2 regions of the Streptomyces sp. NPDC056527 genome follow, and region 1 is predicted to be linked to the other one. Evidence: predicted binding sites of a transcription regulator. Region 1 holds the regulator's gene; the other holds the start of a gene.
The links. The regulator HspR, encoded in region 1, represses chaperone genes until heat shock. The targets are predictions, from matches to a motif close to TTGAGNNNNNNNNNCTCAA.
Positions count from the first base shown of each region.

Region 1 (14,853 bases):
GTGACCGCGAAGGACCTGGGCACGGGCAAGGAGCAGAAGATGACCGTCACCGGTGGCTCCTCGCTGCCGAAGGACGAGGTCAACCGGATGCGCGAAGAGGCCGAGAAGTACGCGGACGAGGACCACGCCCGCCGCGAGGCCGCCGAGTCCCGTAACCAGGGCGAGCAGCTCGTCTACCAGACGGAGAAGTTCCTCAAGGACAACGAGGACAAGGTCCCCGGTGAGGTCAAGACCGAGGTCGAGGCCGCCGTCGCCGAGCTGAAGGAGAAGCTCAAGGGCGAGGACACCGCGGAGATCCGTACCGCCACCGAGAAGGTCGCGGCCGTCTCCCAGAAGCTCGGCCAGGCCATGTACGCCGACGCCCAGGCCGCCCAGGCCGGCGGCGACGCCCCGCAGGGCGAGGCCAAGGCCGACGACGACGTGGTCGACGCCGAGATCGTCGACGACGAGAAGCCGAAGGGCGGCGCTGTCTGATGACGGAGGAGACCCCGGGCTTCGACGAGCAGCCCGACGTCCCCTCCGGCGCCACCCCTGACGACGCCGCCGATGCCGCCGAGGCCCCCTCCACGGAGGAGGGCCCGGCGGCCCCGGCCGGGGACGCAAGCAGCAAGAGCTCGGCCGAGACCGCAGGTCTCACCGCCCAGCTGGACCAGGTCCGCAGCGCGCTCTCCGAGCGCACCGGGGACCTCCAGCGGCTCCAGGCCGAGTACCAGAACTACCGCCGTCGGGTGGAGCGGGACCGGGTCACCGTCAAGGAGATCGCGGTCGCGGGCCTGCTGACGGAGCTTCTGCCCGTGCTCGACGACATCGGTCGGGCCCGGGACCACGGCGAGCTCGTGGGCGGCTTCAAGTCGGTGGCGGAGTCGCTGGAGACGGTGGCCGCCAAGATGGGGCTGCAGCAGTTCGGCAAGGAGGGCGAGCCCTTCGACCCGACGATCCACGAGGCCCTGATGCACTCGTACGCGCCGGATGTCACCGAGACGACCTGCGTGGCGATCCTGCAGCCGGGGTACCGGATCGGCGAGCGGACCATCCGGCCCGCGCGCGTGGCGGTGGCCGAGCCCCAGCCCGGGGCGACGCCGGCCGCGAAGGAAGAGAAGTCGGCAGACGAGGAGAGCGGTGGCCCCGAAGAGGGCTAGCGCGAAGATCGTCCGAGAGGAGGGACGTCGATGAGCACGAAGGACTTCGTCGAGAAGGACTACTACAAGGTTCTCGGCGTCCCCAAGGACGCCACCGACGCCGAGATCAAGAAGGCGTACCGGAAGCTCGCCCGCGAGAACCACCCGGACGCCAACAAGGGCGACACCAAGGCGGAGGAGCGCTTCAAGGAGATCTCCGAGGCGAACGACATCCTCGGCGATCCCAAGAAGCGCAAGGAGTACGACGACGCCCGCGCGCTCTTCGGCAACGGAGGCTTCCGTGCCGGAGGCCCGGGCGGCGGCAACTTCAACTTCGACCTGGGCGACCTTTTCGGCGGTGCCCAGGGTCCCGGCGGCCCGGGCGGTGCCGGCGGCTTCGGCGGCGGCCTCGGCGACGTCTTCGGCGGACTGTTCAACCGGGGCGCGGGCGGCGGCGCGGGTACGCGCACGCAGCCGCGCCGCGGTCAGGACATCGAGTCCGAGGTGACGCTCAGCTTCACCGAGGCCGTGGACGGCGCCACCGTGCCGCTGCGGATGTCCTCCCAGGCGCCCTGCAAGGCCTGTTCGGGCACCGGCGACAAGAACGGCACGCCCCGTGTGTGCCCGACCTGTGTCGGCACCGGCCAGGTCTCGCGCGGCGGCAGCGGCTCGTTCTCGCTCACCGACCCGTGCGTGGACTGCAAGGGGCGCGGTCTGATCGCCGAGACCCCCTGCGAGGTCTGCAAGGGCAGCGGGCGGGCCAAGTCCTCCCGCACCATGCAGGTCCGTATCCCCGCCGGCGTCTCCGACGGCCAGCGGATCCGGCTGCGGGGCAAGGGCGCGCCGGGCGAGCGCGGCGGCCAGAGCGGTGACCTGTACGTCGTCGTCCATGTCGACGCCCACCCGGTGTTCGGCCGCAAGGACGACAACCTGACCGTCACCGTGCCCGTCACCTTCGACGAGGCGGCGCTCGGCGGCGAGATCAAGGTGCCGACCCTGGGCGGCCCGGCGGTCACGCTGAAGCTGCCCGCCGGCACCCCCAACGGCCGGACCATGCGCGCCCGCGGCAAGGGCGCGGTCCGCAAGGACGGTACGCGCGGCGATCTGCTGGTGACGGTGGAGGTCGCGGTGCCGAAGGAGCTCGACGACAAGGCCCGCGAGGCCCTTGAGACCTACCGTCAGGCGACGGCGGGCGAGGACCCCAGGGCAGAGTTGTTCCAGGCCGCGAAGGGAGCTTGACCCGATGGACAGCAGACCGGGACGCAGCCGCAATCCGTACGAACTGACCGACGAGACGCCGGTGTACGTCATCTCGGTGGCGGCCCAGCTCTCGGGCCTGCACCCGCAGACGCTCCGGCAGTACGACCGCCTCGGTCTGGTCTCGCCCGACCGCACGGCGGGCCGGGGCCGGCGCTACTCGGCCCGTGACATCGAACTGCTCCGTACGGTGCAGGCGTTGTCGCAGGACGAGGGCATCAACCTGGCGGGCATCAAGCGCATCATCGAGCTGGAGAACCAGGTCGCCGCCCTCCAGCAGCGGGTCGCCGAGCTGTCGGCGGCCGTCGAGGGCGCCGCGTCGGCGATGCGTCAGCGCGAGGCGCAGGTGCACGCCTCCTACCGGCGGGACCTGGTGCCGTACACCGACGTGCAGCAGGCGAGCGCGCTGGTGGTGTGGCGCCCCAAGCGGCCCGGCGAGTAGTTCTCGGCACGACGCGTAGGCCCCCTCCCACGGGAGGGGGCCTACGTGTGTTGCGGGGCTACGGGATGAGTTCGCCGACGATGTCCCCGAGCGTCTCCCACCAGGGCGCGGCGCCGGTGCCGAACGCGGCGGCGAGGGCGGTGCCGACGGCCCGGTCCAGGGGCTCGGGCACGGTGCCCGGAGCCCAGTCCTCGTCGACGCGGCCGTCGCCGGAGGACTCCAGGGTGCCGAGCGGGCGTCCTTCCCGGATCAGCCGGCTGTCGATGTAACCGCACGGCACGAGCCGGTAGCGCACACCGCCGACATGGGCGTCGACCCGGTACGAGCGCCGCAGGAGCCGCCCTCGCGAGGGACGGATGCGGGCGGGCTCGCCGTCGACGGTGAGGGTGAGCAGGTCGCGCTTGCGGGTCCCGATGGGGATGTGCGGGTCGGGAGTGGTCCCCGGGGCCCGGACGAGCTCCACGGTCGGCATCCCGTGCGCGGAGACGCGCAGGGTTCCGGCCCGGTCGTCCAGGTCGATCTGTACGTACATGGTGGTCAGCGGTCCTGGTTCAGAATTCCGGACTGGGCGATGAGGTAGCCGAGTTGGGCCCGGCTGCCGCTGCCGAGGGCGGCGGCGAGCTTGGCGATGTGGGCGCGGCAGGTACGGACGTTCATGCCGAGCCGACGGGCGATGGCCTCGTCGACGTGGCCCTCGACGAGGAGCTTGGCGATGGAGCGCTGGATGCCGCTGATGCCGTCCTGGGTCTGCGCGTAGGGCACCTGCTCGCCGAAGGGGGTGGCTCGGGCCCAGGACTGTTCGAAGACGGTCGCGAGGTACTCGACCAGACCGGGATGGCGCAGTTCCAGGGCGACTTGGCGGTCCTGGCGGGCGGGTATCAGGGCCACCGAGCGGTCGATGATGATGAGCCGCTCGATGGACTCCTCCAGGGTCCGGACCTGGAGCCGGTCCATGCCGGCCTGTTCCAGGTAGACCTGCATGCCGTGGCTGTGGCGGGCCGTGTGCTGGTAGAGGGTGCGGACGCGGACCCCGCGGTCGAGGAGCGGCTGGATGCGGTGGAGCGCGGTGTTGAGGGTGTGTTCGCTGCGTCCGCCGCCGGGCTGGATGGTCAGCAGTTCCTGCGAGCACTCGGCGGTGGCGCGGCCGAGGACGGCGTCGATGCGGTTGATGCCTTCGAGGACGGTGATCGCGTGGGTCGTCGAGGGGTCCTGGGCGCTGATGGCCATGAACGGCTCGAAAACGCTGGAGAGTCCCAAGGCCAGGCTGCGGCGCTCCTGGATTTCCCGCTCCAGGGGGTGGACGAGCCGGGCCAGTGCCGCCGAGGGTGGGACCGGCCGCAGCCATGCGGGGTCGTCGGCGTCGGGGTGGAGAAGTGCCAGGTCCATGAGGCAGGGCGCGGCTTCTGCCTCGCTCCTGGTTATTCGCCCGGTACGCAACGCACTGGCGTACAAGTCCGATCCGGCTGCACAGAGATCGACATGACCGTGGGGATGTGTCGGTTCTGGTTCGTTCTGCGGCATTTGAACACCCCCCAGGATCCTGTATTTCAGGAACATGATGCATTGCCCTGGTGGTGGAAGCGCAAAGACTGAGCCATCGTCTTGTACGCGGGGGAGAGGAAACCATCAAGTGAGGTCGAAGCCGCTCATGTCCAGAAAACTGCTTCGCTCGGTACTTGCTTCCGTCTTCATAGGGGCGGCGGCAGTGGGAGCGCTGGCCACCAGCGACCCGGTATGGGACAGCGCTCCTGCCAGTGTCGTCGCCGCTCCCGGTGATCCGGTGTGGGATGTCGCCCCGGCCGGTGATCCTGTGTGGGACCTGTCTCCGGCGGGTGTGACCGACCCGGTGTGGGACGTCTCTCCGGCAGCCCAGGCCGATCCGGTGTGGGACTCCTCCCCGGCGGGCGCGGACGCATGACCGTGCCGCCGGACGACCGGGTCTTCCGGCGAGAGATGGCTTCGGCCTATCGATCCGGGTGGCATTTCATCGATCTCGTCACGGCCATCCCCCACCGTGGCGATTCGTTGATGGTCACCCTCTTCGGAGAACCGATCGTCGTCGCTCGTGAGCAGGACGAGGACGTTCGCGCCTACCGGTGTCTGCGCCGGCCCCGCGGAGCCCCGCAGCCCGTTCGCTGTGCCATCCGGTACGGCATGATTTTCGTCAATCTCGATCAGCGGGACCACCAGCTGCTCGAGCCCGAGACCATCACCGCCACCCCCCGCAGTGCCTGAGCGGTTCCCCCGTCGTTGTAGATCGCTCAGGTGCTTCCCCCACACAGCGGCGCCATCGCGGACCTGAAACGCGATGGCGCCGCTGTGCTGTCCGGGTACGGGAGCCCGTGCGGGAGCCGGGCCGGAAGCTCGTACGGAGGCAGGCGCTACGCCCGGCCCATGGCCCGCGTCAGCGCGATCTCGATGACCACGCGGTCCGGGTTCGGGGCCGGCGTGCGGCCGTAGCGCGCCGCGTAGCGGTCCACCGCGTCCGCGACGACGTCCTCATCCGTACGGATGCGCGCCACGCCCTCCAGCGTCGCCCAGCGCCCCTTGTCCACCTGGCAGACCGCGACCCGCGCGCCCTCGGGGCCCGCCGCCAGGACGTTGGCGACCTTGTGGCTGTGCTTGTTGGTGATCACCCGGGCGATGCCGTTCTCGCCGCCCTCGGGGTCGTACGTCACGCCCACCGCCACCACGTGGGGGGTGCCGTCCGCGCGCGGGGTCGTCAGGGTGCTCATGTGGTACTCGCGCCAGAAGCTGAGGTACGAGTCGTCCGGGTTCCGCGGGTCAGTCGCCATGCCCGGAACCTACCCGTGGGACGGGTATGGGCGACACCTTGAGCGGAATAGACTCAACTTTGTGTACGCTGGACGAGTCATAGACCGTGTACAGCGCACACCGAGGAGGAGAAAGCGCACGTGGACGCCGAACTGACCAACAGGAGCCGGGACGCGATCAACGCGGCCACCAGCCGCGCCGTGTCCGGGGGGCACCCCGATCTGACCCCCGCGCATCTGCTCCTCGCACTGCTCGCCGGTCAGGACAACGAGAACATCGTCGACCTGCTCGCGGCCGTCGATGCCGACCAGGCCGCGGTACGGTCCGGGGCGGAGCGGCTGCTCGCCGCCCAGCCCAGCGTGACCGGCTCCACGGTCGCGCCGCCGCAGCCCAACAGGGAGCTGCTCGCCGTCATCGCCGAGGCCGCCAAGGTGGCCGAGGAGCTCGGGGACGAGTACCTCTCCACCGAGCACCTGCTCATCGGCGTGGCCGCCAAGGGCGGACAGGCGGGCGAGGTCCTCGACGGGCAGCGGGCGAGCGCGAAGAGGCTGCTGGACGCGTTCGAGAAGGCAAGGGGAGGACGCCGGGTGACCACACCCGACCCGGAGGGTCAGTACAAGGCGCTGGAGAAGTTCGGCACGGACTTCACGGCCGCCGCGCGGGAGGGGAAGCTGGACCCCGTCATCGGGCGCGACCAGGAGATCCGGCGCGTCGTCCAGGTGCTCTCCCGCCGCACCAAGAACAACCCGGTCCTCATCGGCGAGCCCGGCGTCGGCAAGACCGCCGTCGTGGAGGGCCTGGCCCAGCGGATCGTGAAGGGTGACGTCCCCGAGTCGCTCCGCGACAAGCGCCTGGTCTCGCTCGACCTCGGCGCGATGGTCGCCGGCGCCAAGTACCGCGGCGAGTTCGAGGAGCGTCTGAAGACCGTCCTGTCCGAGATCAAGGCCAGCGACGGCCAGATCATCACCTTCATCGACGAGCTGCACACCGTCGTCGGCGCGGGTGCCGGCGGCGACTCCGCCATGGACGCGGGCAACATGCTCAAGCCGATGCTGGCCCGCGGCGAGCTGCGGATGGTCGGTGCGACGACCCTCGACGAGTACCGCGAGCGGATCGAGAAGGACCCCGCCCTGGAGCGCCGCTTCCAGCAGGTCCTGGTCGCCGAGCCGAGCGTCGAGGACACCATCGCGATCCTGCGCGGACTCAAGGGCCGGTACGAGGCCCACCACAAGGTCCAGATCGCCGACTCCGCGCTCGTGGCCGCCGCCTCCCTCTCCGACCGGTACATCACCTCACGCTTCCTCCCCGACAAGGCCATCGACCTCGTCGACGAGGCCGCCTCCCGGCTCCGGATGGAGATCGACTCCTCGCCGCTCGAGATCGACGAGCTGCAGCGCTCGGTGGACCGGCTGCGCATGGAGGAGCTGGCGCTCAAGAGCGAGTCCGACGACGCCAGCAAGCAGCGCCTGGAGAAGCTCCGGCGCGACCTCGCCGACCGTGAGGAGGAGCTGCGCGGCCTGACCGCCCGCTGGGAGAAGGAGAAGCAGTCCCTCAACCGCGTCGGCGAGCTCAAGGAACGCCTCGACGAGCTCCGCGGCCGCGCGGAGCGGGCCCAGCGCGACGGTGACTTCGACACCGCCTCCCAGCTGCTCTACGGCGAGATCCCGACGCTCGAACGCGAGCTGGAGGAGGCGTCCGAGGCCGAGCAGGAGGTCTCGAAGGACACGATGGTCAAGGAGGAGGTCGGCCCCGACGACATCGCGGACGTGGTCGGCGCCTGGACCGGCATCCCCGCCGGCCGCCTCCTGGAGGGCGAGACGCAGAAGCTGCTGCGCATGGAGGACGAGCTGGGCCGACGGCTCATCGGCCAGACCGAGGCCGTACGGGCCGTCTCCGACGCCGTCCGCCGTACGCGCGCGGGGATCGCCGACCCCGACCGTCCCACGGGCTCCTTCCTCTTCCTCGGCCCGACCGGTGTGGGCAAGACCGAGCTGGCGAAGGCGCTCGCGGACTTCCTCTTCGACGACGAGCGGGCCATGGTCCGCATCGACATGTCGGAGTACGGCGAGAAGCACTCCGTCGCCCGGCTCGTCGGCGCGCCTCCCGGCTACGTCGGCTACGAGGAGGGCGGCCAGCTCACGGAGGCGGTGCGCCGCCGCCCGTACAGCGTGGTGCTGCTCGACGAGGTGGAGAAGGCGCACCCGGAGGTCTTCGACATCCTGCTCCAGGTGCTCGACGACGGCCGCCTCACCGACGGCCAGGGCCGCACGGTCGACTTCCGCAACACCATCCTGATCCTGACGTCCAATCTGGGCAGTCAGTACCTGGTCGAGCCTCTGTCCTCCGAGGAGGAGAAGAAGCGGCGGGTCCTGGAGGTCGTGAGGGCCTCCTTCAAGCCGGAGTTCCTCAACCGGCTCGACGACCTGGTCGTCTTCTCCGCCCTCGACAAGGCCGAGCTCGGGCGGATCGCGCAGCTCCAGATCGACCGGCTCGCCAAGCGCCTCGCCGAGCGCCGGATGACGCTGGAGGTCACCCCGGAGGCGCTTGCCTGGCTGGCCGAGGAGGGCAACGACCCGGCGTACGGCGCCCGGCCGCTGCGCCGCCTCATCCAGACGGCGATCGGCGACCGCCTGGCGAAGGAGATCCTCGCCGGCGAGGTCCGCGACGGCGACACGGTCCGCGTGGACCGCTTCGAGGACGGGCTGATCGTGGGCGCGGCGCAGTAGCGCGTCCGCTCAGACCGTGAACGGCATGACGAGTACGAGGGCGGTGTCCCCGTCCTCGTACGTCACCGTCACGTTCACGACCACCGGTCCCCCGGGCTCCGGCGTCGGCTCCCGCACGTCCACGCACAGGTCCGTATGGCAGTACGGGCGGACCTCGCCACCCGGATAGGTGCCGGCCACCCACCCCGCGGCCTCGCCGCGCGGCATCCGGAATTTCGCGCTGACCCGGGTGTCCAGCCAGTTGCTGACCGTGCACCGCGGGTCCCGCGCGCTCTTCGGCATGGTCGCCTGGGCCCACTCCATCGCCTCGCCGCAGTCCATCGGCTTCGGCTCGCCGGCCTCGCTGAAGGACATGCCGGCCCACACCAGAAGGGCGATCGGGCCGCCGCAGAGGAAGGACACCAGCACCGTCACCCAGAACCAGGTGCGCGGACGCGGTTTCACCGGCTTCGCAAACTGCTCTTTGTCCCCCATGGGAACCAGATCTTGTCAGCCCGCAGCGGATCGCGGCAGGCGGGGCTTGCGCCATACCGCCCGGCATGGGGGAGGATGGCGGCAACCGTACGAAGGGATATTCACGGTGAGCATCGACCCGTCCTCGATTCCGAATTTCGGGGGCCAGCCCCAGCCTCAGGCAGCAGGACCGGCGGGCCCCGTCGTCCCCGACCAGGACCTGGTCAAGCAGCTCCTGGACCAGATGGAGCTGAAGTACGTCGTCGACGACGAGGGTGACCTCGCGGCGCCGTGGGAGGAGTTCCGGACGTACTTCATGTTCCGCGGCGAGGAGGACCAGCGTGTCTTCTCGGTGCGGACGTTCTACGACCGCCCGCACTCCGCCGACGACCGCGCCAAGGTTCTCGACGCGATCGACGACTGGAACCGCCGCACCCTGTGGCCCAAGGTGTACACGCACCTGCACGAGGAGGAGGACGGCTCCGCCACCCTCCGTCTCATCGGTGAGGCCCAGATGCTGATCGGCACCGGCGTGGCGCTGGAGCACTTCGTGTCCTCCACCGTCAGCTGGGTGCGCGCCTCCATCGAGTTCGACAAGTGGCTCGTGGAGCAGTTCGGCCTGGAGTCCCCCGAGGACAAGGAGACCGAGGGCGAGTAGCCCTCGGTTCCTCACAGGGCCGTGTGCGCCGTCGTCGGCGCGTACACCCCGTAACCGAGCGAGAGCCCGGCCAGGGCCGTGATCACCACGATCGCGGCCCTCGGCCGGGCTTTCGTCATGCGTGGGCCGGGGCGGCGGGAACGGGTCCTGGCCTGTCGCCCGGGCCGGGCGGCGGGTTCGGCGCCATCCGCCTTCGCCATGGCGCCCCCGCTGCGCCATACTTCCCCCACGCCACGTGACCACGTGTGCGGGGAGGGCGGACGACAGTGAGCGGCACGGAAGGCCAGGAGTCCCGACTTCTCGCCGAGCGCCTGGAGTACCTCTTCGAGAACGTCCAGCCGCTGGGCCGGCGCCACACGCTGCAGGAGGTCGTGGACGGCATCAAGAACGCCGACGACCCCGAAGGGACCTCCCTGAGCGTCGGCCGGCTCTCGATGCTCATGAACGGCAAGGCCAGCAACCCGACCATCGGGACGCTGCGGGCCATCGCCGTCTTCTTCGGCGTCCCCGTCGCCTACTTCGTCGACGACGACGTAGCCGAGCAGACGGTCGCGCAACTGGCGCTGCTGGGCGCCATGCGGCGCAACGACGTCCGCGCCGTGGCCATGCGGGCGGCGGCCGTCGCCACCTCGTCCGCGCAGGGAATCGACCTCGTACGGAGCCTGGTCGAGCAGGCCGCGCAAACAGCCCGTACGGCCCGTTCGGAAGCCGGCGAACCGGAGTCGCGTTCCGCTTGATCCGCCCTCGTGAACCGCCCTTCCCGGCTGCCTATACTGCGCTCGGGCGGGGGCCCTAGGGGGAGGGGGCGCGATGCGCCACGACGTGTGGTCGGACTTCAGCGGACGCTGTGCGCGGATCCTGAGCAGTCTGCGAACGGGGCGCCCGCAGACCGTCGAGGAACTGTGCAGGACCATCTCCGAGCAGCGCGGCCGTGGTCTGACGCTCTCGCCGCTGCCCGCCGGCGCGGGTGAATCGGGAGGTGTGTGCGGGCTGTTGGTCAGCCTCGGGGACGCGGACCACATCTTCTACGAGTCGTCCACGAACAGGCTCCACCAGAGGCACATCATCCTTCATGAGATCGCCCATCTGCTCCTCGACCACGGGAGCACGGCCGGCGAGGGCGCGGCCTCGGGCCTCGAACGTCTCTTCCCCGGGCTCGACCCCGCCATGGTCCGCCGACTGCTCGCCCGCGGACGGACCGACTACTCCCAGGTGCAGGAGCGCGAGGCGGAGCTGCTCGCCACCCTGATCCACCGCCGGACCACGGGTCCGGTGGCCGACGGAGCCGGCACGGCGCTGTCCGAGCTGCAGCGCATCCTCGCGCCCGACACGCGCCGATGACCGCGATACGCCCCTTCGATCTGGTCCTGCTCGGCCCGCTGTGGATCGCGACCGTGTACTCCGCGCGGCGGGCGCTCACCAGGGACCGCCGGTCCGGGCTGCTCAGCGGCATGATCGCGCTCATCACCCTCTCCATCACCCTCGGCACGCCCGCCATCCGCAGAGCGCTGGAGGCGGCGACCGGTGCGGAGGGCGTCACCAACCTCCTGATCCACCTGCTCTCGCTCGCGGCCGCGACCTGTCTGATGGCGTTCATCCGCGGGCTCACCCGCGGGGCGGCCACCGGGGCCGCCCCGGAAGCGGGTGCCGCGCCGCGGAGAGGCCGGTGGCGAGCGCTCGCCCTCCCGGTGGCGGTGGCCGCCCTGTCCTGCGCCTTCTTCCTGAGCCCCCGCCCGGACCCCGAGGCGCATCTGCTGACGCAGACGCCCACGGCACCGGTCTACGCGTACTGGAGCGTCTATCTGCTCTACCTGGGCTGGGGCATGGCCGAGGCGGGACTGATGTGCCATCGGTACCGGCACCAGGCCCCGCCGGGCGCGCTGCGGACCTCGCTCCGGCTCCTGCACGCGGCCAGCGTGGTGGGCCTCGCCTACGCGGCGCACCGCGCGGTCTTCCTGGCCGTCGGCCGACGGGACTCGTGGCTGTTCCGCGACGACGTCGTGATCGCGACCACGCAGCTCCTGCTGGCCCCCACGCTGCTCCTGATCGTCGCCGGAATCGCCTGGCCGGGGCTGGTCGATCTCGCACGCGGCCGGCGGCGCCGTCGCCGCCTGCGCCGCGTCCGCCCGCTGTGGGAGGCGATCGGGGATGCCGTACCGGAGGTCGTCCTGCCGCTGCCGCCCGAGCTGTCGAGCGCGCCCGATGTGCTGCTGTACCGGCGGATCATCGAGATCAGCGACGGGTCGCTCGTCCTCGCCCCCTACTGCGGCGAGGGGGCCCGGGCCGAGGCGGGCCGCCTGCTGGCCTCCGCCGGGCTGACGGGCGTACGACTGGAGGCGGCGGTGGAGGCGGCCTGTCTCCGGTGCGCGATCGCCCGCAGATGCTGCGGTGCCGACGCCACGGCGGTGCCGGAGTACGTGCCCCAGCCGTCCGGGCCCGCCGGTCCCGGACCCGACCCGGACGACTGGGAGGCGCTGGGGGCCCGGCTGGAGCTGGTGGCCCGGTGCTACGCGGACCCCGTGGTGCTCCGCGTCGCCGCCACGCTCCGGCACGGTCCGCTCAGAGCCGCTTGAGCCGCGAGACCGCCTCCTCGAGGACGTCGAGCCTCTTGCAGAACGCGAAGCGCACGAACGGTGCGCCCTGGTCCTGGTGGTCGTAGAAGACCGCGTTGGGGATGGCGACCACGCCCGCCCGTTCCGGCAGGGCTCGGCAGAAGGCGAAGCCGTCGGACTCGCCGAGGGGGCGGATGTCGGTGGTGACGAAGTACGTGCCGGCCGGGCGGTAGACCTCGAAGCCCGCCTGGGCGAGGCCGTCGCTCAGCAGGTCGCGCTTGGCCTGCAGATCGGCGCGCAGGTCGTCGAAGTACGTGTCGGGCAGGCGCAGCGCCTCGGCGATCGCGTACTGGAACGGGCCGGAGGAGACATAGGTCAGGAACTGCTTCGCGGAGCGCACGGCGTTGGTCAGTGCGGGGGGAGCGGTGATCCAGCCGACCTTCCAGCCCGTGAAGGAGTAGGTCTTGCCGGCCGAGCTGATGGTGACCGTGCGCTCGCGCATCCCCGGCAGGCTCGCGATCGGCACGTGCTCGGCGTCGTCGAAGACCAGGTGCTCGTACACCTCGTCGGTGACGACGAGCAGATCGCGTGCGACGGCGAGCTCCGCGACGGCGGTGAGTTCTCCGCGGGTCAGGACGGTGCCGGTGGGGTTGTGCGGGGTGTTGAGGAGGATGAGCCGCGTCCGGTCGGTGACGGCGTTCCGTAGCTCGTCCAGGTCGAGGTGGTACGCGCCCTCCTGCGGGCGGAGCGTGACCGGTACGCGCGTGGCACCCGCCATGGCGATGCAGGCGGCGTACGAGTCGTAGTACGGCTCCAGGGCGATCACCTCGTCGCCCGGTTCGAGGAGGGCGAGGAGGGAGGCGGCGATCGCCTCCGTCGCGCCGGCGGTGACCAGGACCTCCGTGTCGGGGTCGTAGGCCAGGCCGTACCGCTTCAGCTGGTGCTCGGAGACGGCCGTGCGCAGTTCGGGGACGCCGGGCCCCGGCGGGTACTGGTTGCCGCGTCCGTCGCGCAGGGCCCGGACCGCCGCCTCCCGGATCTGCTCCGGGCCGTCGGTGTCGGGGAAGCCCTGCCCGAGGTTGATCGCCCCCGTCCGGACGGCCAGCGCGGACATCTCGGCGAAGATCGTCGTCCCGAACTCGGCGAGCCGGCGGTTGAGCAGCGGTCGTGTCATGCCCGCCATCCTGCGGTGAAGCTCTGGACTTCCTCAAGTGCGCTTTGGGCCGGAGCGGTGGGGGGCATCCCCCTGTCACACAAGACCTACGGGGGTGTCACACATGGAAGCTCTGATCATCGCAGTCATCATCCTGATCGTGGTGGTGGGCATCGCGTCGTCCGTCAAGGGCTCGCGACGCGGGGGCGGGCGGCGCGGCGGCGGCTGGTCGGACGGCGGCGGTTCGTCCTGCGGCGGCGGCTCGTCCTGCGGGGGAGGCTCGTCCTGCGGGGGCGGTGGCGGCGGGGGCGACTGACACGGGGCAGTCGACTCCGCGATCACCCAGGTGCCCGGCCGGTCCAACATCCGCCGGGCACCTCTGCGTTGGAGCCGGAATCGAGTCTGATTGAACAAGTGAACTGTTGGGTCCCCGAAGGGGATGGAAACCGCTGCAAGTTGGGTAAAAACGCTGCGAGTCGCTCGACGTCCATGATTCTCTCGCTGTTGCAAAGAGACAGCCCTCGGGACCGTGTGTGGACCCGAGCCGACGATCCCCCACTCTCGTCGAACCCTTTCCCGGGGGCCCCCGGCCCACCCGTCAAACCGTGTTTGCGGAGCCGACCCATGCTCACGACCCTGAAGACCTCCTACACCGACACCCGCGCGGCCGATCTGGCCTGGGCACTCGGGCGCGAGCCGCTGCCCGCCCTCGCCGTGCTCGACCTCGAACTGACGGGCGCCAAGCTGCAATTGCGGCTTCTCGGCGCCTCCCATCAGGTGCTTCTGGAGGAAAAGGAGCACAGTTGCTCGGAGACCGTCGCCTGCATGCCCGGCAGCAGCACGCCGCTGCCGCTGGGCGTCTCCAAGCGCTTCGGCGCGTGGGAGTACGAATTCGCGGCGCGTGTCGAAACGTTGTCCCACGGCTCGTTCGCGGGCCGCGCGCAGGAGTTGCTCGCGCTCGTCGCCGACCATCCCAACGGCCTCGCGGGGACGTTCCCCGGCTCCCCGCACGCCTTCACGGCGATGCTGGCGCAGCGCCACGAGGGCCAGGTGCGATGGCGCACCTGGCATGCGTACCCGCAGGAAGGGCAGTTGGTCGTCACCAGGACGCGGATCGGCGTTCGTATGCCCGCAACGCTGTGACACGACGCCCCGGAGCCTCAGATGCACTCGTGTGGGTGACAAGCGGCGACAGTTGTGTGACGTAGCGTTACGAACATGATCGATCCGCCCGTGACCCTGCCACCCAAGAGGGTGACGCGGGCGCCCGAGCGACCGAGCGCGGTGCGGTATCCGGTCCTCGTCGTGGTCTTCGTCTGTGCCGCATGCGGACTCGTCTACGAGCTGGAACTGGTCGCGCTCGCCTCGTACTTGATCGGCGACTCGGTCACCCAGGCGTCCGTCGTGCTGTCGTTGATGGTCTTCGCGATGGGTGTCGGCTCGCTGCTCGCCAAGCGGCTGCGCTGCCGCGCCGCCGTCGGCTTCGGCCTGGTCGAGGGCGGACTCGCCCTGATCGGCGGCTGTTCGGCCCTCGTGTTGTACGCCGCGTTCGCGTGGATCGGCGAGGCCCGGTACGTCCTCGTGGGGTTCTCCCTCGCCATCGGGGTGCTCATCGGGGCGGAGATTCCGCTCCTGATGTCGCTGATCCAGAAGGCGGAGTCGGCGCGCGCCGCCGGCGCGCGGGAGAGGGAGGGCGCCCGCGACCCCGCCGGGACCGTG
Region 1 covers NZ_JBHTTQ010000022.1:70,985-85,837, reverse strand. The annotation lists partial or broken gene ACFQ7Q_RS14570 (Hsp70 family protein) at 1-474, shown strand, start outside; gene grpE (nucleotide exchange factor GrpE) at 474-1,139, shown strand; gene dnaJ (molecular chaperone DnaJ) at 1,170-2,357, shown strand; gene ACFQ7Q_RS14555 (heat shock protein transcriptional repressor HspR) at 2,362-2,817, shown strand; gene ACFQ7Q_RS14550 (hypothetical protein) at 2,876-3,349, opposite strand; gene ACFQ7Q_RS14545 (helix-turn-helix transcriptional regulator) at 3,355-4,338, opposite strand; gene ACFQ7Q_RS14540 ((2Fe-2S)-binding protein) at 4,732-5,052, shown strand; gene ACFQ7Q_RS14535 (pyridoxamine 5'-phosphate oxidase family protein) at 5,199-5,612, opposite strand; gene clpB (ATP-dependent chaperone ClpB) at 5,733-8,318, shown strand; gene ACFQ7Q_RS14525 (hypothetical protein) at 8,328-8,762, opposite strand; gene ACFQ7Q_RS14520 (YbjN domain-containing protein) at 8,899-9,429, shown strand; gene ACFQ7Q_RS14515 (hypothetical protein) at 9,441-9,629, opposite strand; gene ACFQ7Q_RS14510 (hypothetical protein) at 9,696-10,166, shown strand; gene ACFQ7Q_RS14505 (hypothetical protein) at 10,240-10,770, shown strand; gene ACFQ7Q_RS14500 (MAB_1171c family putative transporter) at 10,767-12,002, shown strand; gene ACFQ7Q_RS14495 (pyridoxal phosphate-dependent aminotransferase) at 11,989-13,164, opposite strand; gene ACFQ7Q_RS14490 (hypothetical protein) at 13,259-13,450, shown strand; gene ACFQ7Q_RS14485 (DUF2617 family protein) at 13,759-14,277, shown strand; gene ACFQ7Q_RS14480 (polyamine aminopropyltransferase) at 14,353-14,853, shown strand, end outside.

Region 2 (14,853 bases), on a different contig from region 1:
TCCAGTCGGGTCCGTTGTCGATGTCCAGACAGAGGGCGTCGAAGGTGTCCGTGGAGGTGTGGACGTACTCGATCAGGTCCGTGTGCAGGATCACGTTCCGCGGATCGGCCAGCGCCCGGCCGGAGATCGAGGCCAGCGGCCCTTCGCGGTGCCAGTCGATGATCGCCTGTTCGCGCTCGACGACCGCGATCCGGCCCCAGCGGGGGTCGGCGGAGGCATGGGCGAGCGAGAAGCCGACGCCGAGGCCGCCGATCAGCACGGATGCGGCGGCGCGTCCGCCGAGGGCGTCCATCGCCGCGTCGACGAGCAGCCGCTCCGAACGTCCGTCGGAGGTGTCCATCAGGAAGGTGCCGTTGGCGATGATCTCGTAGTGCTCCTCGCGTCGGCGGAGCACGACCTCGCCGTACGGTCCCTCGCGCCGGTCGAGGGTGACGGGGTTGGACATGTTCGCTCACTCCCGGTCTCGTCGGACGGTTGTCCCGGCCATCCTCGCGGGCCGGGACGGCCCGGACAAACCGATAACGGGAGCAGGGCGTTGCCGCGGTCCTCGGGCTACAGCGACAGGCCGTGCCCGTGCGGGAAGACGGGATCCACCGTGTCGTTCGGGACGTCGGGGCGGGCCGCGGCCACCGCGGCCATCGAGCGCGGGAGTTCGAAGGGGAGTCTGCCCTCCGCCTTCGCCCGGCCGAACGCCACGTCGAGCAGCGCCTCGTCGCTCGCGCCGTAGTCGGCGATCAGCGCCGCCGCGTGCTCGGCGATCTCGGGGAGGACGGCGGGCCGCTCCAGGTTGACGCAGACCACCGTCGGAACCGTCGCGAGCAGCGAGAGGATCCGGGCCAGTTCCGGCTCCTCGAAGGCGAGCGAGCCGGAGTGGAAGAAGGACTCGAAGCGGTTCGGGCGCTCCTCGTACGGGGTGCGCAGCCGCAGCACGGCGAGGTCCGCCTCGGCCGGGGCGGTCACGACGTCGCCGTACTCCGCGGCGACGGTCGCGTCGACGTTCTCCACGTACAGCTTCGGGCGTCCCGGGAGCGGCAGCGGTCCGTCGGTCAGGACCGTGAGCGAGCGGCGCTGGGCCGCCGCGCCCGCCGCCTTGAAGTCGGCGCGGCCGACCGTCTCGGCCGCCTCGTCCGGGTCGACGTACCGGCGCTCGTCGAAGAGCCCGAGCACGAACTTCTCGCGCAGCAGCCGTCGTACGGACTCGTCGATCCGCTCCTCGGGGATCCGGCCCGAGTCCACCAGCTCCACGATCACCTCGGGACTCTGCTCGCCGCCGAACTGGTCCGCGCCCGCCTCCAGCGACTTCGCCGTCCGCTCGGCGACGCTCAGGTGCTCCACGCCCGCGCCTCGTGCGGCTCGCCGAAGATCACCGAGTCCGTCAGCAGGCCCCAGTCGGTGCAGACGATCCCGGTGAAGCCCAGCTCCTCCCGCAGCAGCCCGGTGACCACGCCCTTGTTGAAGCCGAAGCCGACCTCTTCCCAGTCGGTGCCGATCGGCTGGCCGTAGTACGGCATCATCTGCGAACAGCCGGCGGCTATCGCGGCCTTGAAGGGCTCCAGGTGGTGGTCGCGCATCCCGCCCGGGTAGATCTGCTCCTTGCCGTGCGGGAAGTGGGGGTCCTCGCCGTCCTTCTGCGGCCCGCCGCCCGGGAAGTGCTTGACCATGGCGGCCACCGAGTCCGGACCCAGCTCCTCGCCCTGGAGACCCCGGACGTACGCCTGGACGAGTTCGCCGGTCAGCTTGGCGTCGGAGCCGAAGGTGCCGGTCTGGCGGGCCCAGCGCGGCTCGGTGGCGAGGTCGATCTGCGGGTGGAGAGCCGTACGGAAGCCGACCGCGAGGTACTCGCGGCGGACGGTGTCGGCGAAGTGGAACACCAGCTCCGGGTCGCCGATCGCGGCGAGCCCCAGCGCTTCGGGCCAGGCGGAGAACGCGCCGGCGTTGAAGGAGGCGCCGACGTTGTCCGTGAAGGCGTGACGGGGGTCGGTGGAGAGCGAGACCGGGATGCCGAGCCGGGTGTTCGCCGCCATCTCCTGGACCGCGTTGTGCCAGAGGGCCATCTCGCGGGCGCCGTAGGTGCCGAGGAGGTTGAAGTGGCTGAGGTGACGGTCCTCGACGAGCTCCGGGGTGGTGAACGGCAGCATCGAGCCGTCCGTCTCGGTCACCGGGGTGCCGTCCGCGTTCATCATCAGCATGGAGTGGAAGAGCTGGCCGGCCTTCTCCTCCAGGGTCATCCGGGAGAGCAGGTCCTCGACGCGCTCGGCGACGGGGCGGGTGGCGTCCTGGTACGGGTGCATGTCGGGGCTCCTTGGGGTGCTCGACCGAGCGGACGGACGGGACGGCGACCGCGCCGACAGGGCTCCGTCGATCACGGGCGGCAGCGGAGTCGGCCTGGGCGCCCTCAGGCTAGAGGTGAAAACCGAGTGACCACTAGGTTTCTTCGATGTGTCCTGGATCACAGGCGAAAGGGGGTGATTCGGGCACGCCTTAAGGTGGTTCCCATGCCGGAGAACAAGGGTCGAACGCCCCGCAGAACCGCAGGCAGGGGCAGCTACGCGGTAGGGGACGCGCGCCGCCTGAAGATCCTGGACACCGCCGTCGAGCACTTCGGGCAGTGGGGCTTCCACGCCTCCTCGCTCGCGCGGATCGCGAACGACTGCGGGATCACCCAGGGCGGCCTGCTGCACCACTTCCGCAGCAAGGAGGACCTCCTGCTCTCCGTCCTCGCCCAGAGCGAGCAGCACGACGTCGAGCGGCTCTTCGCCGACGAGCCGGAGTCGTACGCCGCCTACCTGGAGACCGTCGTCGGTCTCGTCGAGGACAACACCCGCCGCCCCGGCATCGTGCGGATGTTCAACGTCCTGGTCGGCGAGTCCGGCAACGTCGGCCACCCCGCGCACCGGTACTTCAAGGAACGCTACGAGCGCGTGCTCGGGCACACCGTCGACCTCCTGGAGGCCGCGGTGCGGCGGGGGGAGCTGAAGGCGGGCATCGACTGCCGGGCCGTGGGGCAGGAGCAACTCGCCGTGATGGACGGCCTGCAGGTGCAATGGGCCCTGGATCCGGCCTCGATGGACATGCCCGCGCGTGTACGGGTCTTCCTCGACCGGCAGTTGAGGGAGCTCTCGACGACGGGCGAGGGGCTGCCGGGGGCGACGGGCTGAGGCCGCCGCCCTCGCGAGCGGATCGCCCGCCGTCCGACCGGTGTGCGGGGCGCGCCCTCAGGTCCGTACGGGACGGGCTCCACGGAAGGCGTAGAGCGCCGTGCCTCCGGCGAACGCGCCCAGCGCCACCGCCCAGGCGGCGGCCTGCGGACCCGGCTGCATGACCCAGGCCCACACCGCCGCCGTACCCCCGGGGGTGGACGGCGCCGCCACATAGACCGAGCCGACGTACACCGTCATCGGCAGCCAGCTCGGCCTGGCGCCGATCAGCGCCGCCGACGCGACCGTGACACCGACCGCGCCCAGGGTGTTGCGGACCATCGCGGGCCCGCCGAACTCCTCCGCGTGACCCGGCACGGCGAGCGCCAGCAGGACGACCGCCACGGCGGTCAGGGCGAGGACGTGCGCGACCCGGCGCGGGGGCCACGGCCGGGGCGCGGCACGGTCCAGCTCGTCGCTCGCCGCGTACAGGCTCGTCCCGATCGCCGACGCGGCCAGCAGCGGGCCGAGGACGACGACCGGCACCCGGGCGGTGTGATCGAAGGCCGGCTGGGACTGGAGCCAGGACGCGGACCAGGCGGCCACCGCGGCCGTGCCGAGCAGGGTGGCGAGGGTCGCGGGCAGCGTGCGTGAGCGGACGTAGAGGGTGAGGCCGGGGCCGAGGAGGCTCACGGGACCGGCACCTCCTCGGGGCGACAGCGGTCCGCCGCCAGGTAGCGTGCGAGATAGTCCCGTTGGCCGGCCGGAGACTTGGCCCGCAGGGCGTCGAGGTGCCGCTGAGCGGCCGGGCCGACGGGGACCCCGTAGTCCTCCGGTGTCGGCGCCAGCCACTCCGACACGGCGAGATGGATCTCGGCGACCCGCTCCGCGCTCGGTCCCGAGAGACCTTCGGAGGGACAGGTCTCCGAGAACAGCCACTGGACGGCCGAGTTGAGGTACAGGTCGGGGTTCCTGAGCCGGCCCCGTACCGCGTCCATCGTGTGGTCGGGCAGCCCGATCTCCTCCGCGCCGGGGCTGATCGGCCCGCCGACCCAGCGGACCGGGGATCCCGGCAGCCCGCGCAGCCGTTCGTTGAGCGGCGCGAGCGAGCGGGAGATGTCCTGAAGCAGTGCGCGGTCGAGGGCGTTCACGCAGACCTGGGGCGTTCCGTCGTCACAGACGAGACGGGTCGCCTCCGGGTCCTGGCGCCACGGGCCGTCGGCGGGCAGCCGGAGCACCGGCACGGCGGCGGCGATCGCCGCGGCGAGCGGGAGCAGGGCCAGCAGCCGCAGCCGCGCGGGGCGGGCGGCGTACGCCAGGAGGGCCGCCAGGGCCAGGCCGCCGGTCCAGACGGCCGAGGCCGGGGCGTACCACCACACGGGCGCGTCCCAGGGCGAGGAGTGCTCGGCGGCCGGGCTGAGCCATTGGGCGGGGCTCCCCGTGTAGGTGCCGAACGCGAGCCCGACGTAGCCGGCGACCGCGAGCAGCGGTGCGGTCAGCCGCCACGGCACCAGCAGACCGACGAGATGGCCGAGGGTGCCCAGGGCGGCGATCGCGACCGTGTCGGCGGCGACGAGTTCGAGGTACGGTCGGCCGCCGCCGACGTACGGCCAGGTCGCGAGCAGGCACACCGTCGCGGCGACGAGCTGCCCGGCGGCCGGCCAGAGCGCGGAGGGAGCGACGGCGAGCAACGTACGGCGCAGCCGGCCGCGCGGGACGGAACGGAGCAGCTCCAGCGTCCCGCGGCGCCGCTCCCGGCCGCCCTGCCAGCAGCCGGCGGCGAGCGCGAGAGGACCCGTGAGAAGCCCGGCGGTGACGTGCAGCATGTCGGTGGCGTCGGTCCAGCGCCCCTGCCAGGCAGGGGCCTTGCCGTACATCGTCACGAGGAGCGTGACCGCCACGGCCGCACCGGCCCAGGGGCCGACGCCCCGCCGCAGTTCGGTGCGGACGACGGAGGTGCGGGGCGGCCTCGCGGCCTCGCGGGGCGGTGTGGCGGTCGCGGTCATCGCGGGTCCTCCGAGGAGACGGGAGGGGCGGGCGGTGTGGCGTTCGCGGCGGGCGCGGACGGCCGGTGCGCGCCGCCCGGAGCCGGGGCGCCCGACGGCGCGCGGTGGGCGCGCAGGGCCGCCGTGTATCCCCGTTCGATCGCGTTGGCCGTCTCCCCGGACCCCGCGACGTCCGACTCCTCGCCGAGAGTGGTCAGTTCCGCGGTCGTGCCCCGGAAGGCGACACGGCCCGACTCGATCAGCGTGACCTCCGAGCAGGCCGCGGCCACGTCCTCCACCAGATGCGTGGAGACGATCACCGTGGAGGACGCGCCGATCTCCCGCAGAAGGGTCCTGAACTCGACCCGCTGCTCGGGGTCGAGCCCCGCCGTCGGCTCGTCGAGGAGGAGCAACTCCGGTTCGTTCACGATGGCCTGGGCGATCCCGGCCCGCCGGACCATGCCCCCGGACAGCGTCTTGAGCCGGGCGTCGATCCGGTCGGCCAGTCCCACCCGCTCCACGGCGCGCTCCACGGCGGCCGGGGCGCGGTCCGCCGGCATCTCCTTGAGCCAGGCGACGTACGCGACGAACTCGCGGACCGTGAAGCCGGGGTAGTACCCGAACTCCTGGGGCAGATAGCCCAGTCGACGGCGGATCTCCGACCGCTCGCGATGGGCCCCGGCGTCCCGGCCCAGGAGCTCCACCCGGCCGTCCGACGGGGCGGCCACGGTCGCGAGGACCCGGATGAGGGAGGTCTTGCCCGCGCCGTTCGGGCCGAGCAGGCCGTGGATGCCGGGGCCGAGGGTCAGATCGAGGCGGTCGAGCGCGACGGTGCGGCGGTGCCGGACCGTCAGCCCGGTCGCCGCGACCGTCGTGAGAGACGTGGACCACGTGGTCCGTTCGGTCCGTGTGCGAGGTGTGGTCACCGGGTCTCCAGGTGGTCGAAGGAACGACGCCGAAGGGCCAGCAGGCCCGCGCAGACGACGGCGGCCGCGGCCCAACCGCCCTGAACGGCCGGGCCCGAGAGGTACCGGGCCAGCTCGGCGGTGGCCCCCGGCTGTCCGAGCACCGGCCCGGTCACCGCGAGCAGCCAGCCGCCGGCCAGCGTGGCCGAGGCCGCCCGGCATCCCACGAAGGAACCGAGGGTCAGGGCCGCCAGCGTCAGCGCGAGCGCCGGCAGCAGCCAGGCCGCGGCGCCCGGCACGCCGGTGACCGGCGGCAGCACCGCCCCGGCCGCGGTCAGTACCGGCACGCACACACCGAGCACGGCCGCCGCCCTGGTGAGCAGCAGACGCAGCCCGCCGGAGGGCGTCGCCACGCCGATCTCGTACATCGGGTCGGCGTGACGTCCGTACGAGACGGCCACCCCGGCGAGCGGCAGCACCGGGGCGACGGCGAGCAGCACCGGCCGCGCCTCCCGGAACCCTCCGCCGTACGCGAGCCCGACGGCGGCCACGACCACGACGAGCACCGCCACCAGCCACGCCCCGCGCAGCGCGGGGCCGACGGCCCAGAGCACCCGCGCCCAACGCGAGGCGGGGGAGAGGCCCCGCCCGGCCGTACCGAGGCCCAGGCTGACGCCCAGGCGCCGCAGCGCACGGCCTCGGCGGGCGGTCGCCTCCGCGCGTACCGTCTCCAGGAGCTGCGCGCGTACGTCCGCGAGGACCGGACCCGAGCCCCCCGCGCGGACGGCCGCCGAGACGCGGACCGCGCAGCCTCCGCACACCTCGACATGCTTCTCCAGGGACCAGGCGTCGGGCTCGGCCGCGGAACCCGCCGCGTACCGGGCGGCCAGCGAATCGGTCACGTGCCACGGCGCGGTCATGCGGTGCCTCCCAGGGCGTGCGGGCCGAGGGCGGCCCGCAGTTCGCGACGGGCCCGCAGGGCGCGGGTCTTCACCGTGCCCTCCGGTATCCCCAGCAGCCGGGCCGTCTCTCGTGTGGTCAGGCCGTCGACGACGGTGGCCCGCAGGACCTCGCGCAGTTCGGGCGAGATCCGGTCGAGCGCGGCGCCGACATCCCCGAACTCCAGCCCCGCGAGGACCCGGTCCTCCGCGGAGGGGGCGGGGGCGATCGGCTCGGGCGCGGCGCGCTCCGCGCGGGCCCTGGCGCGCTGGGCGTCCACCAGGCGGCGCGCGGCGACGACCCACAGCCAGCCGCCGGCCTCACCCCGGCCGCGGTGCGAACCGGCGGAGCGCCAGACGGTGACGAAGGTGTCCTGGAGGACCTCCCGTACGGTCTCCTCGTCCGTGCAACGCCGCGCCAGCCGGGCGTGCAGCCATCCCGCGTGCCGGTCGTACAGCACGGCGAGCGCCTCGGCGTCTCCCCGGGCGACGGCGCGCAACAGCGCGGAGTCGTCCCGCTCTTCTCCCCGTTCGGGGCGCAACAGTCTCACGCCCCACTATCGCTCGGAGGGCGGCCGGCGGTTCACGCCGTGGCCGAGCCGAGGCTCGGGAGGGCTCAGGGGCCGGTCGGGGGGCCGCCGTCGGGGAGGGCCGAGAAGACCCGCTGCAGCGCCGCCGAGCGGTCGCCGTCCGCGCTGACGACGACCCGGTAGTCGTACGTGACCGCGTAGGTGAAGCCGTCGTACACCGGCTTTCCGGACGGTCGCGCGGGCACCTTCGCGTAGGCCGGGTCCTCCAACGCCTTACGCAGCTTCGCGACTTCGGCGGGGGTCATGCGGCCGCTGCGCGGGGAGTCGCCGCCGGAGCGGGTCGTGTAGCTGCCGTCGTAGTGGACGGTCAGCTGGTTGTCGACGCCCGCCAGACCGCCACTGACGTTCACCGTCACCAGGACCTCGCGCGGACCGTGCTCCTTGTCCTTCTCGACGGTCCCGTCCGAACTCGTCGGGACCGGCGGCGCGGTGCCGCCGGTGCCGGTCGGCACCGGCTTCGTCGTACCGTCCTGGGTCGCGACCGGGGGCTTCGGCGTGTCCTCGCCGCCGCAGCCGGCCAGCGCCAGAACCGGGAGCAGCACCATCGACGCGGCCCCGATCCGCCCCGCGTACCGCTTCCCGCGCGTCACGTCCGTGCGCGTCATGTCCCTGAGCACCATGGGTCCGAGCATCCCCTCAGCCGAGCCGGTTGACCAGAGCCGTGTGCAGGGCGTCCCGCAGCGGCCGCGCGGCGGTGCGTTACGCGCCGCGGACGATGCCCGTCAGCGGGCCCTCGTGGTGCCAGCCCAGGGAGTCGTAGAGCGCCAGGCCGTCCCTCGTCGCCGACAGGACGCCCGTCACCGCTCCCGCCTGCGCGCCCGCCGCTTCGAGGGTGCGCATGACGTTGGCGCCCAGGCCGCGGCGCCGGTGGTCCGGGTGGGTCTCGATCTGGTCGGCGACCGCCGTCACGCCCGTCGGCGCCAGCCGGCCGGAGGCGGCCAGCGTGCCGTCCGGCGCCACGATCCGGACCCGTATCACCCCGTCCCGGGTCTCCGTCGTCCGCGCGTACCCCTCCGGCGCCGACGGCCGCGCGCCCGCGTCCAGCGCCTTGGTCATCATGAAGCCGGGATCGTCCGGGACGGTCCACCCCGGGGTGATCCACTCCGCGACCTCCTCCGGCCCCGCCATCACCTTCAGCCACGCATTGGGCTCGGTGATCTCCGTGCAGAGCTTGCCCACGGACACCGCGTCCGGCGCCGGCAGCACATGCCGGAAGACATGCGTCGGCAGGCCCACATCGATCCGGTAGCCCCAGGGCTCGACGACGGCGGGCGGGGTGCCGCGCGAGACGGTCCAGCCGGCCACCCATGCGGATGTAATAGACGCCATATCCATGGAGGTATTACACGGCATCTTTCACCTGCGCGGGCGAGCGATCGCTCAGAGCGAACGCGGCCGGGGGAACATTCGACGGCTCACGTGCATTGAGTCCACATAGCTCAACTTGACTGCCGAAGGGGAGATCATGGCTTCGACGTCCTCACCGCTCACTCTGCCTGTGCTGCCGCTCGACGACGAGGTCGTGCTGCCCGGAATGGTGGTGCCGCTGGACCTGTCCGACAACGACGTACGCGCCGCGGTGGAGGCCGCCCAGGCCGCCGCGCGATCCGATACGGGCAAGCCCAGGGTGCTCCTCGTGCCCCGCATCGACGGGACGTACGCCGGGACCGGCGTCCTCGGCACCGTCGAGCAGGTCGGCCGGCTGTCCGACGGCGACCCGGGCGCGCTCATCCGCGGCCGCGGCCGCGTCAGGATCGGCGCCGGCACGACCGGCCCCGGCGCCGCGCTGTGGGTCGAGGGAAGCGTCGTCGACGAGACCGTGCCCGAGCCGCTGCCCGGATCCGTGACGGACCTGGTCAAGGAGTACAAGGCGCTGGCCACCACCTGGCTGAAGAAGCGCGGCGCCTGGCAGGTCGTGGACCGGGTCCAGCAGATCGACGGCGTCTCCGCGCTCGCCGACAACTCCGGCTACTCGCCCTTCCTCACTGTCGAGCAGAAGGTCGAACTCCTCGAGACCGCCGACCCGATCGCCCGTCTCAAGCTCGCCACGGCCCAGCTGCGCGAGCACCTGGCCGAGCAGGACGTGGCCGAGTCCATCGCGAAGGACGTCCAGGAGGGCGTCGACAAGCAGCAGCGCGAGTTCCTGCTGCGGCGCCAGCTGGATGCCGTACGCAAGGAGCTGCGCGACCTCAACGGCGAGACGGAGGGTGACGAGTCCGACGACTACCGGGCGCGCGTCGAGGCCGCCGACCTGCCCGAGAACGTGCGCGAGGCGGCCCTCAAGGAGGTCGAGAAGCTGGAGCGGTCCAGCGACCAGTCCCCGGAGGGCTCCTGGATCCGCACCTGGCTCGACACCGTCCTCGAACTGCCGTGGAACGAGCGGACCGAGGACCAGTACGACATCCAGGGCGCCAAGGCGATCCTCGACGCCGAGCACGCGGGCCTGGAGGACGTGAAGGAGCGGATCACCGAGTACCTGGCGGTGCGCAAGCGGCGCGCCGAGCGGGGTCTCGGTGTGGTCGGCGGACGACGCGGCGGCGCCGTCCTGGCCCTGGTCGGCCCGCCCGGCGTCGGCAAGACCTCGCTCGGCGAGTCCGTCGCGCACGCGATGGGACGGAAGTTCGTCCGGGTCGCGCTCGGCGGCGTCCGGGACGAGGCGGAGATCCGCGGCCACCGGCGTACGTACGTCGGCGCGCTGCCGGGCCGGATCGTCCGGGCGATCAAGGAGGCCGGGTCGATGAACCCGGTGGTCCTGCTCGACGAGATCGACAAGGTCGGCTCCGACTACCGGGGCGACCCGGCGGCCGCACTCCTCGAGGTCCTGGACCCGGCGCAGAACCACACCTTCCGGGACCACTACCTGGAGGTCGAACTGGACCTCTCCGACGTCGTCTTCCTGGCGACGGCGAACGTCCTGGAGGCCATCCCGGAGGCGCTGCTCGACCGCATGGAGCTGGTCAGGCTCGACGGGTACACGGAGGACGAGAAGGTCGTCATCGCCCGTGACCACCTGCTGCCCCGGCAGCTGGAGCGGGCGGGCCTGGAGCCGGGCGAGGTGGTCCTGGAGGACGCGTCGCTGCGGAAGCTGGCGGGGGAGTACACCCGTGAGGCGGGCGTACGGAACCTGGAGCGGTCCATCGCGCGGCTGCTGCGCAAGGTCGCGGCGCAGCACGAACTGGGCGACCGTGAGCTGCCGTTCGCGGTCGGCGTGGACGATCTGCGCGGGCTGATCGGCCGCCCGCACCACGTGCCCGAGTCGGCGCAGGACCCGGCCGAGCGGCGCACCGCGGTACCGGGTGTGGCGACCGGACTGGCCGTCACGGGCGCGGGCGGTGACGTCCTCTTCGTGGAGGCGTCGCTCGCCGACCCGGAGACGGGCGCTGCCGGTCTCACCCTCACCGGCCAGCTGGGCGACGTGATGAAGGAGTCCGCGCAGATCGCGCTCTCCTTCCTCCGCTCGCACGGCGCGGAGCTGGAGCTGCCCGTGACCGGTCTCAAGGACCGGGGCGCGCACATCCACTTCCCCGCGGGCGCGGTCCCGAAGGACGGCCCGAGCGCCGGCATCACGATGACGACCGCGCTGGCCTCGCTGCTCTCCGGCCGCCTGGTCCGTACGGACGTGGCGATGACCGGTGAGGTCTCCCTGACCGGCCGGGTGCTCCCGATCGGCGGCCTGAAGCAGAAGCTCCTGGCGGCCCACCGCGCGGGGATCACGACGGTCGTGATCCCGAAGCGCAACGAGGCCGACCTGGACGACGTCCCGGCGGAGATCCTGGAGAAGCTGGAGGTCCACCCGGTCACGGACGTCCGCCAGGTCCTGGAGATCGCCCTGGCCCCGGCGAAGGTCGCGGTGAGCGCGGCGGCCTGAGCCCTTCGGGAGAAGCGGGGTGCCCTTCACGGGGCACCCCGCTTCGTCATGCCGCGGGCCCGCCGTGCGTCGGCCGTTCCGGTACGTCAGCCGTTCCGGCGGCGCGCCAGCAGCAGGCTGCCCGCTCCGAAGGCCGCCAGGGCGCCCGCGCCCGCGAGGGCCAGGGGGAGCGGCGAGGAGGGCGTCCGGGCGGATTCGGCGGAGAGGGCGGGGGCCTGCTCGTCGCCGCCGTGGCCCGCGTGGCTCACCGTGGAGCGGTCGGCGCCCGCGGCGATCTTCGACTCGCTCGGGGCCGAGGCCGCCGCCGTACCGCCGAAGGTGACGTCCGAGCAGCTGTAGAACGCCTCCGGGCTGTCGTTTCGCTGCCAGACCTTGTAGACGATGTGGCGGCCGGTGCGGGCCGGCAGGGTGCCGGTGAAGTTGTAGAAGCCGTCCGTCGCCGTGCGGGCCGTGGCGTAGGTGGCCACGGGGGTCGCGTCCAGGTCCGACCACTTCAGGGGCTGGGTGGGGTCGAAGCCCTGCTTGGTGATGTAGACCGTCATCGTGCCGGAGTGCGGCGCCGTCACCCGTACCTTGAAGTCGAAGGCGCCGGCCCCGACCGCCGTGGCCGGCCAGTCCGTGCGCGCCCAGTCGAGCGCCCGGTACTTCTCCCGGTTGGCCGAGCAGAGCTTGCCGTCCGGGATGAGCAGCTGGTGCCGACCGTCCGCGTTGGCGATGTTCACCTCGTTCCAGTCGTAGAGCGGCTGGGTGCCGGAGTCGGCGACCAGGTCCTTGCACACCTGCGACTTCGGCGTCTCGGGGCCTTCCGCGTAACAGGCGGCCACCCGGCTCACCGGGTTGAAGACGGCGCCGTGCGCTCCCGCGGTGGAGGGGGTCAGCGGGATCAGCGCGGCGGCGGACAGGGTGACGGCTGCTGCGGTGCGACGGTACGAGGGCATGACGGGGCTCTCTCTCGTGCGTGGGGGAGTACGGGACGAGCAACGAGCGGGCGGCGTAAGGAAGTTGAATCCCGGCCGCGCCCTTTGAGCCTCGCATTGGTCCATACCAATGGGCAAGAGGGTGGGCGCAGAAAGACGAAGGCGGCCGACCGGTCGCCGGGCTGCGGCCTCGTCGGCTCCGTACGGACCCGAGCACGACTCCGGCCCCGCACCTTGCCCGTGGGGCAGGGGATGCGGGGCCGGAGTCGTCGCGGCGGTCCGTGCGGGAGGAGCGGCTCGGCTCAGCCGTTCGCCAGCGCCTGGACCCGCGAGAGGTCGCCGTTGAAGTGGTTGTGGTCGCCGACCGTCGGGCCGGTCGAGGTGTACTGCCACATCGTGTAGTACGGCCACCCGGCCGGGAGCGTGCCCACCGTCGACGCGTACCGCGCGATCCACAGCGGGTTGCTCGCGCCGAAGCCCGCGTAGTTGCCGGTGCACTGCGTCCACCAGCTCGTCGCCGTGTAGATCGCGGCGTCACGGCCGGTCCGGGCCTTGTAGCGGTTGAGGAAGTCGCGGATCCACGTGACCATCGCGGACTGCGACTTGCCGTAACAGGTCGCCCCGTAGGGGTTCCACTCGATGTCCAGCGCGCCCGGCAGCGTCCTGCCGTCCTTGGACCAGCCGCCGCCGTTGCTGACGAAGAAGTCGGCCTGCGCCGCTCCCGTCGTGGTGTCCGGGGTGGCGAAGTGGTACGCGCCGCGGATCATGCCGACGTTGTACGAGCCGTTGTACTGCTGCGCGAAGTAGGGGTTCTCGTAGTAGGTGCCCTCCGTCGCCTTGACGTAGGCCCACTTCACCCCGCTGTTCCACAGGGTCGACCAGGCCACGTTCCCCTGGTGGCTGGAGACGTCCACACCCTCGGTCTGGACGGCCCGGGGTGTGCCGGGCGTGCCGCTCCGGCCGTCGTGCTCGATGACGCCCATTCCCATGTGGGCGGAGCCGCGTGGGGGCACGGCCTCGGTGTCGGCCGCGTTCGCCGCGCCGGGGAGGGAGAGGGGCAGAAGGAGGGCCAGGGCCGCGAGGGCGACGCCGGCGAGGGTCTTTCCGGATCTGTGCACGGGCATTGCGTGCCTCCGAAAGGCGGTGGGGGTGAGACATGACCTGGTGTGGACATGTCAGCGAAGCCGCTGGGGAAGACGCTACGCACGTAGACCGGCCGGGCGGAAGGGGGCCTGGGTGCTGCCGTTGGTCTACGCCTGCGAAATACTGGGGGAGCTGCGGCGATGGCCGCGGACGAAAGAAACTTTCAGCGACCGGAAAGCGCGCGAGGGGTGCTGACGTGCACGGAAGCGGTACGGGGAGTGAAGGCGAGCCCACCGGGTCGTCGACGCGGAGTGGTGTGGACCAGGAATTCCTCGCCCTGGAACGCGAACTGGCGGTCTTTCTGCGCCGCGCCCGCGCCCAGTCCGGCGAGATGGCCCGCGAGGTCCACCCCGAACTGGAGCCCGCCGCCTACGGCCTGTTCGTACGGCTCGACGACGCCGGCCCGCAGCGCGCCACCGACCTCGCCGGCTACTTCGGCGTCGGCAAGGCGACCATGAGCCGCCAACTGCGCGCCCTGGAGGAGCTCGGCCTCGTCGCCCGCGACCCCGACCCGGCCGACGGCCGCGCCTCGCTGGTCCGGCTGACGGAGGAGGGCCGCCATCGCTTCCGTCGCGTACGGGACGCACGACGCGGACGCTACGTCCGCAAGCTCGCGGACTGGGACCGGGGCGAGGTCGCCGAACTGGCCCGCCTCCTCCACCAGCTGAACGCCCGCGCGGAGAGCTGAAGCGCCCGCGCGTGCCTCAGAGCACCGCGTAGGCCGCCGTCGCGTCGTCGTGGCGCTTCCAGCGGAACGCGCCGCCCGCCGCCGCGTCGGCCGCCTCCCGCGCCCGGACCCGCGCGAGCAGCCCGTGCGGGCCCTCCTCGCGGAGCACCCCGCAGCAGTCCGCCCAGTCGCCCTCCGCGAACAGGTCCACCCATCGCGTCGCCCCGTCGGTGAGCGCCGCCAGGGCCCGTACGGCCGCCCGGGGCGTCGTCCCCGTCACCGCCCGCCGCGCCACCTCCGGGTCCGCCGCCGCCGTGAAGAAGCCGCCCTCCTGGTTGCGCAGACGGTCCGTCGCCGCCAGGGAGCGACGGATCTCGTCCGGGATTTGGTCGAGACGGTCGTCGAGCACCGCCCGCACCGAGCCGTCCGGCGCCTCGATGAGCAGCGCGGCGTCGGAGAGGACGAGATGCTCGACCGAGGCCGCGTTCCAGCGGGCCATCGCGACCGTCGCCTGAGGAGTCCGTACGTGAGAAAGGTCACAGGTCTCCCGGTGGGCGTCCGCGGTGCGCCGGATTGCCAGAGCCAGGATCCCGGGCAGGGTCATGTCGGGGCGCGAAGCGGATAGTTCGGTCAAAGCCCCACCGAGACGCGCGGTGAACCAGGGCACATCGTGTACGCAGCCGTCGTCGCCCGTCGGCGGGGT
Region 2 covers NZ_JBHTTQ010000051.1:28,063-42,915, forward strand. The annotation lists gene ACFQ7Q_RS23235 (spermidine synthase) at 1-445, opposite strand, end outside; gene ACFQ7Q_RS23240 (glycoside hydrolase family 3 C-terminal domain-containing protein) at 553-1,335, opposite strand; gene ACFQ7Q_RS23245 (glycoside hydrolase family 3 protein) at 1,323-2,291, opposite strand; gene ACFQ7Q_RS23250 (TetR/AcrR family transcriptional regulator) at 2,496-3,158, shown strand; gene ACFQ7Q_RS23255 (hypothetical protein) at 3,216-3,830, opposite strand; gene ACFQ7Q_RS23260 (hypothetical protein) at 3,827-5,143, opposite strand; gene ACFQ7Q_RS23265 (ABC transporter ATP-binding protein) at 5,140-5,976, opposite strand; gene ACFQ7Q_RS23270 (zf-HC2 domain-containing protein) at 6,045-6,947, opposite strand; gene ACFQ7Q_RS23275 (RNA polymerase sigma factor) at 6,944-7,516, opposite strand; gene ACFQ7Q_RS23280 (hypothetical protein) at 7,582-8,175, opposite strand; gene ACFQ7Q_RS23285 (GNAT family N-acetyltransferase) at 8,255-8,860, opposite strand; gene lon (endopeptidase La) at 9,021-11,423, shown strand; gene ACFQ7Q_RS23295 (lytic polysaccharide monooxygenase) at 11,510-12,361, opposite strand; gene ACFQ7Q_RS23300 (lysozyme) at 12,643-13,464, opposite strand; gene ACFQ7Q_RS23305 (MarR family winged helix-turn-helix transcriptional regulator) at 13,680-14,171, shown strand; gene ACFQ7Q_RS23310 (hypothetical protein) at 14,188-14,853, opposite strand, start outside.
Region 2: lon (endopeptidase La) is a predicted target of HspR. The motif match lies at 8,980-8,998, and genes of this name have one in related genera.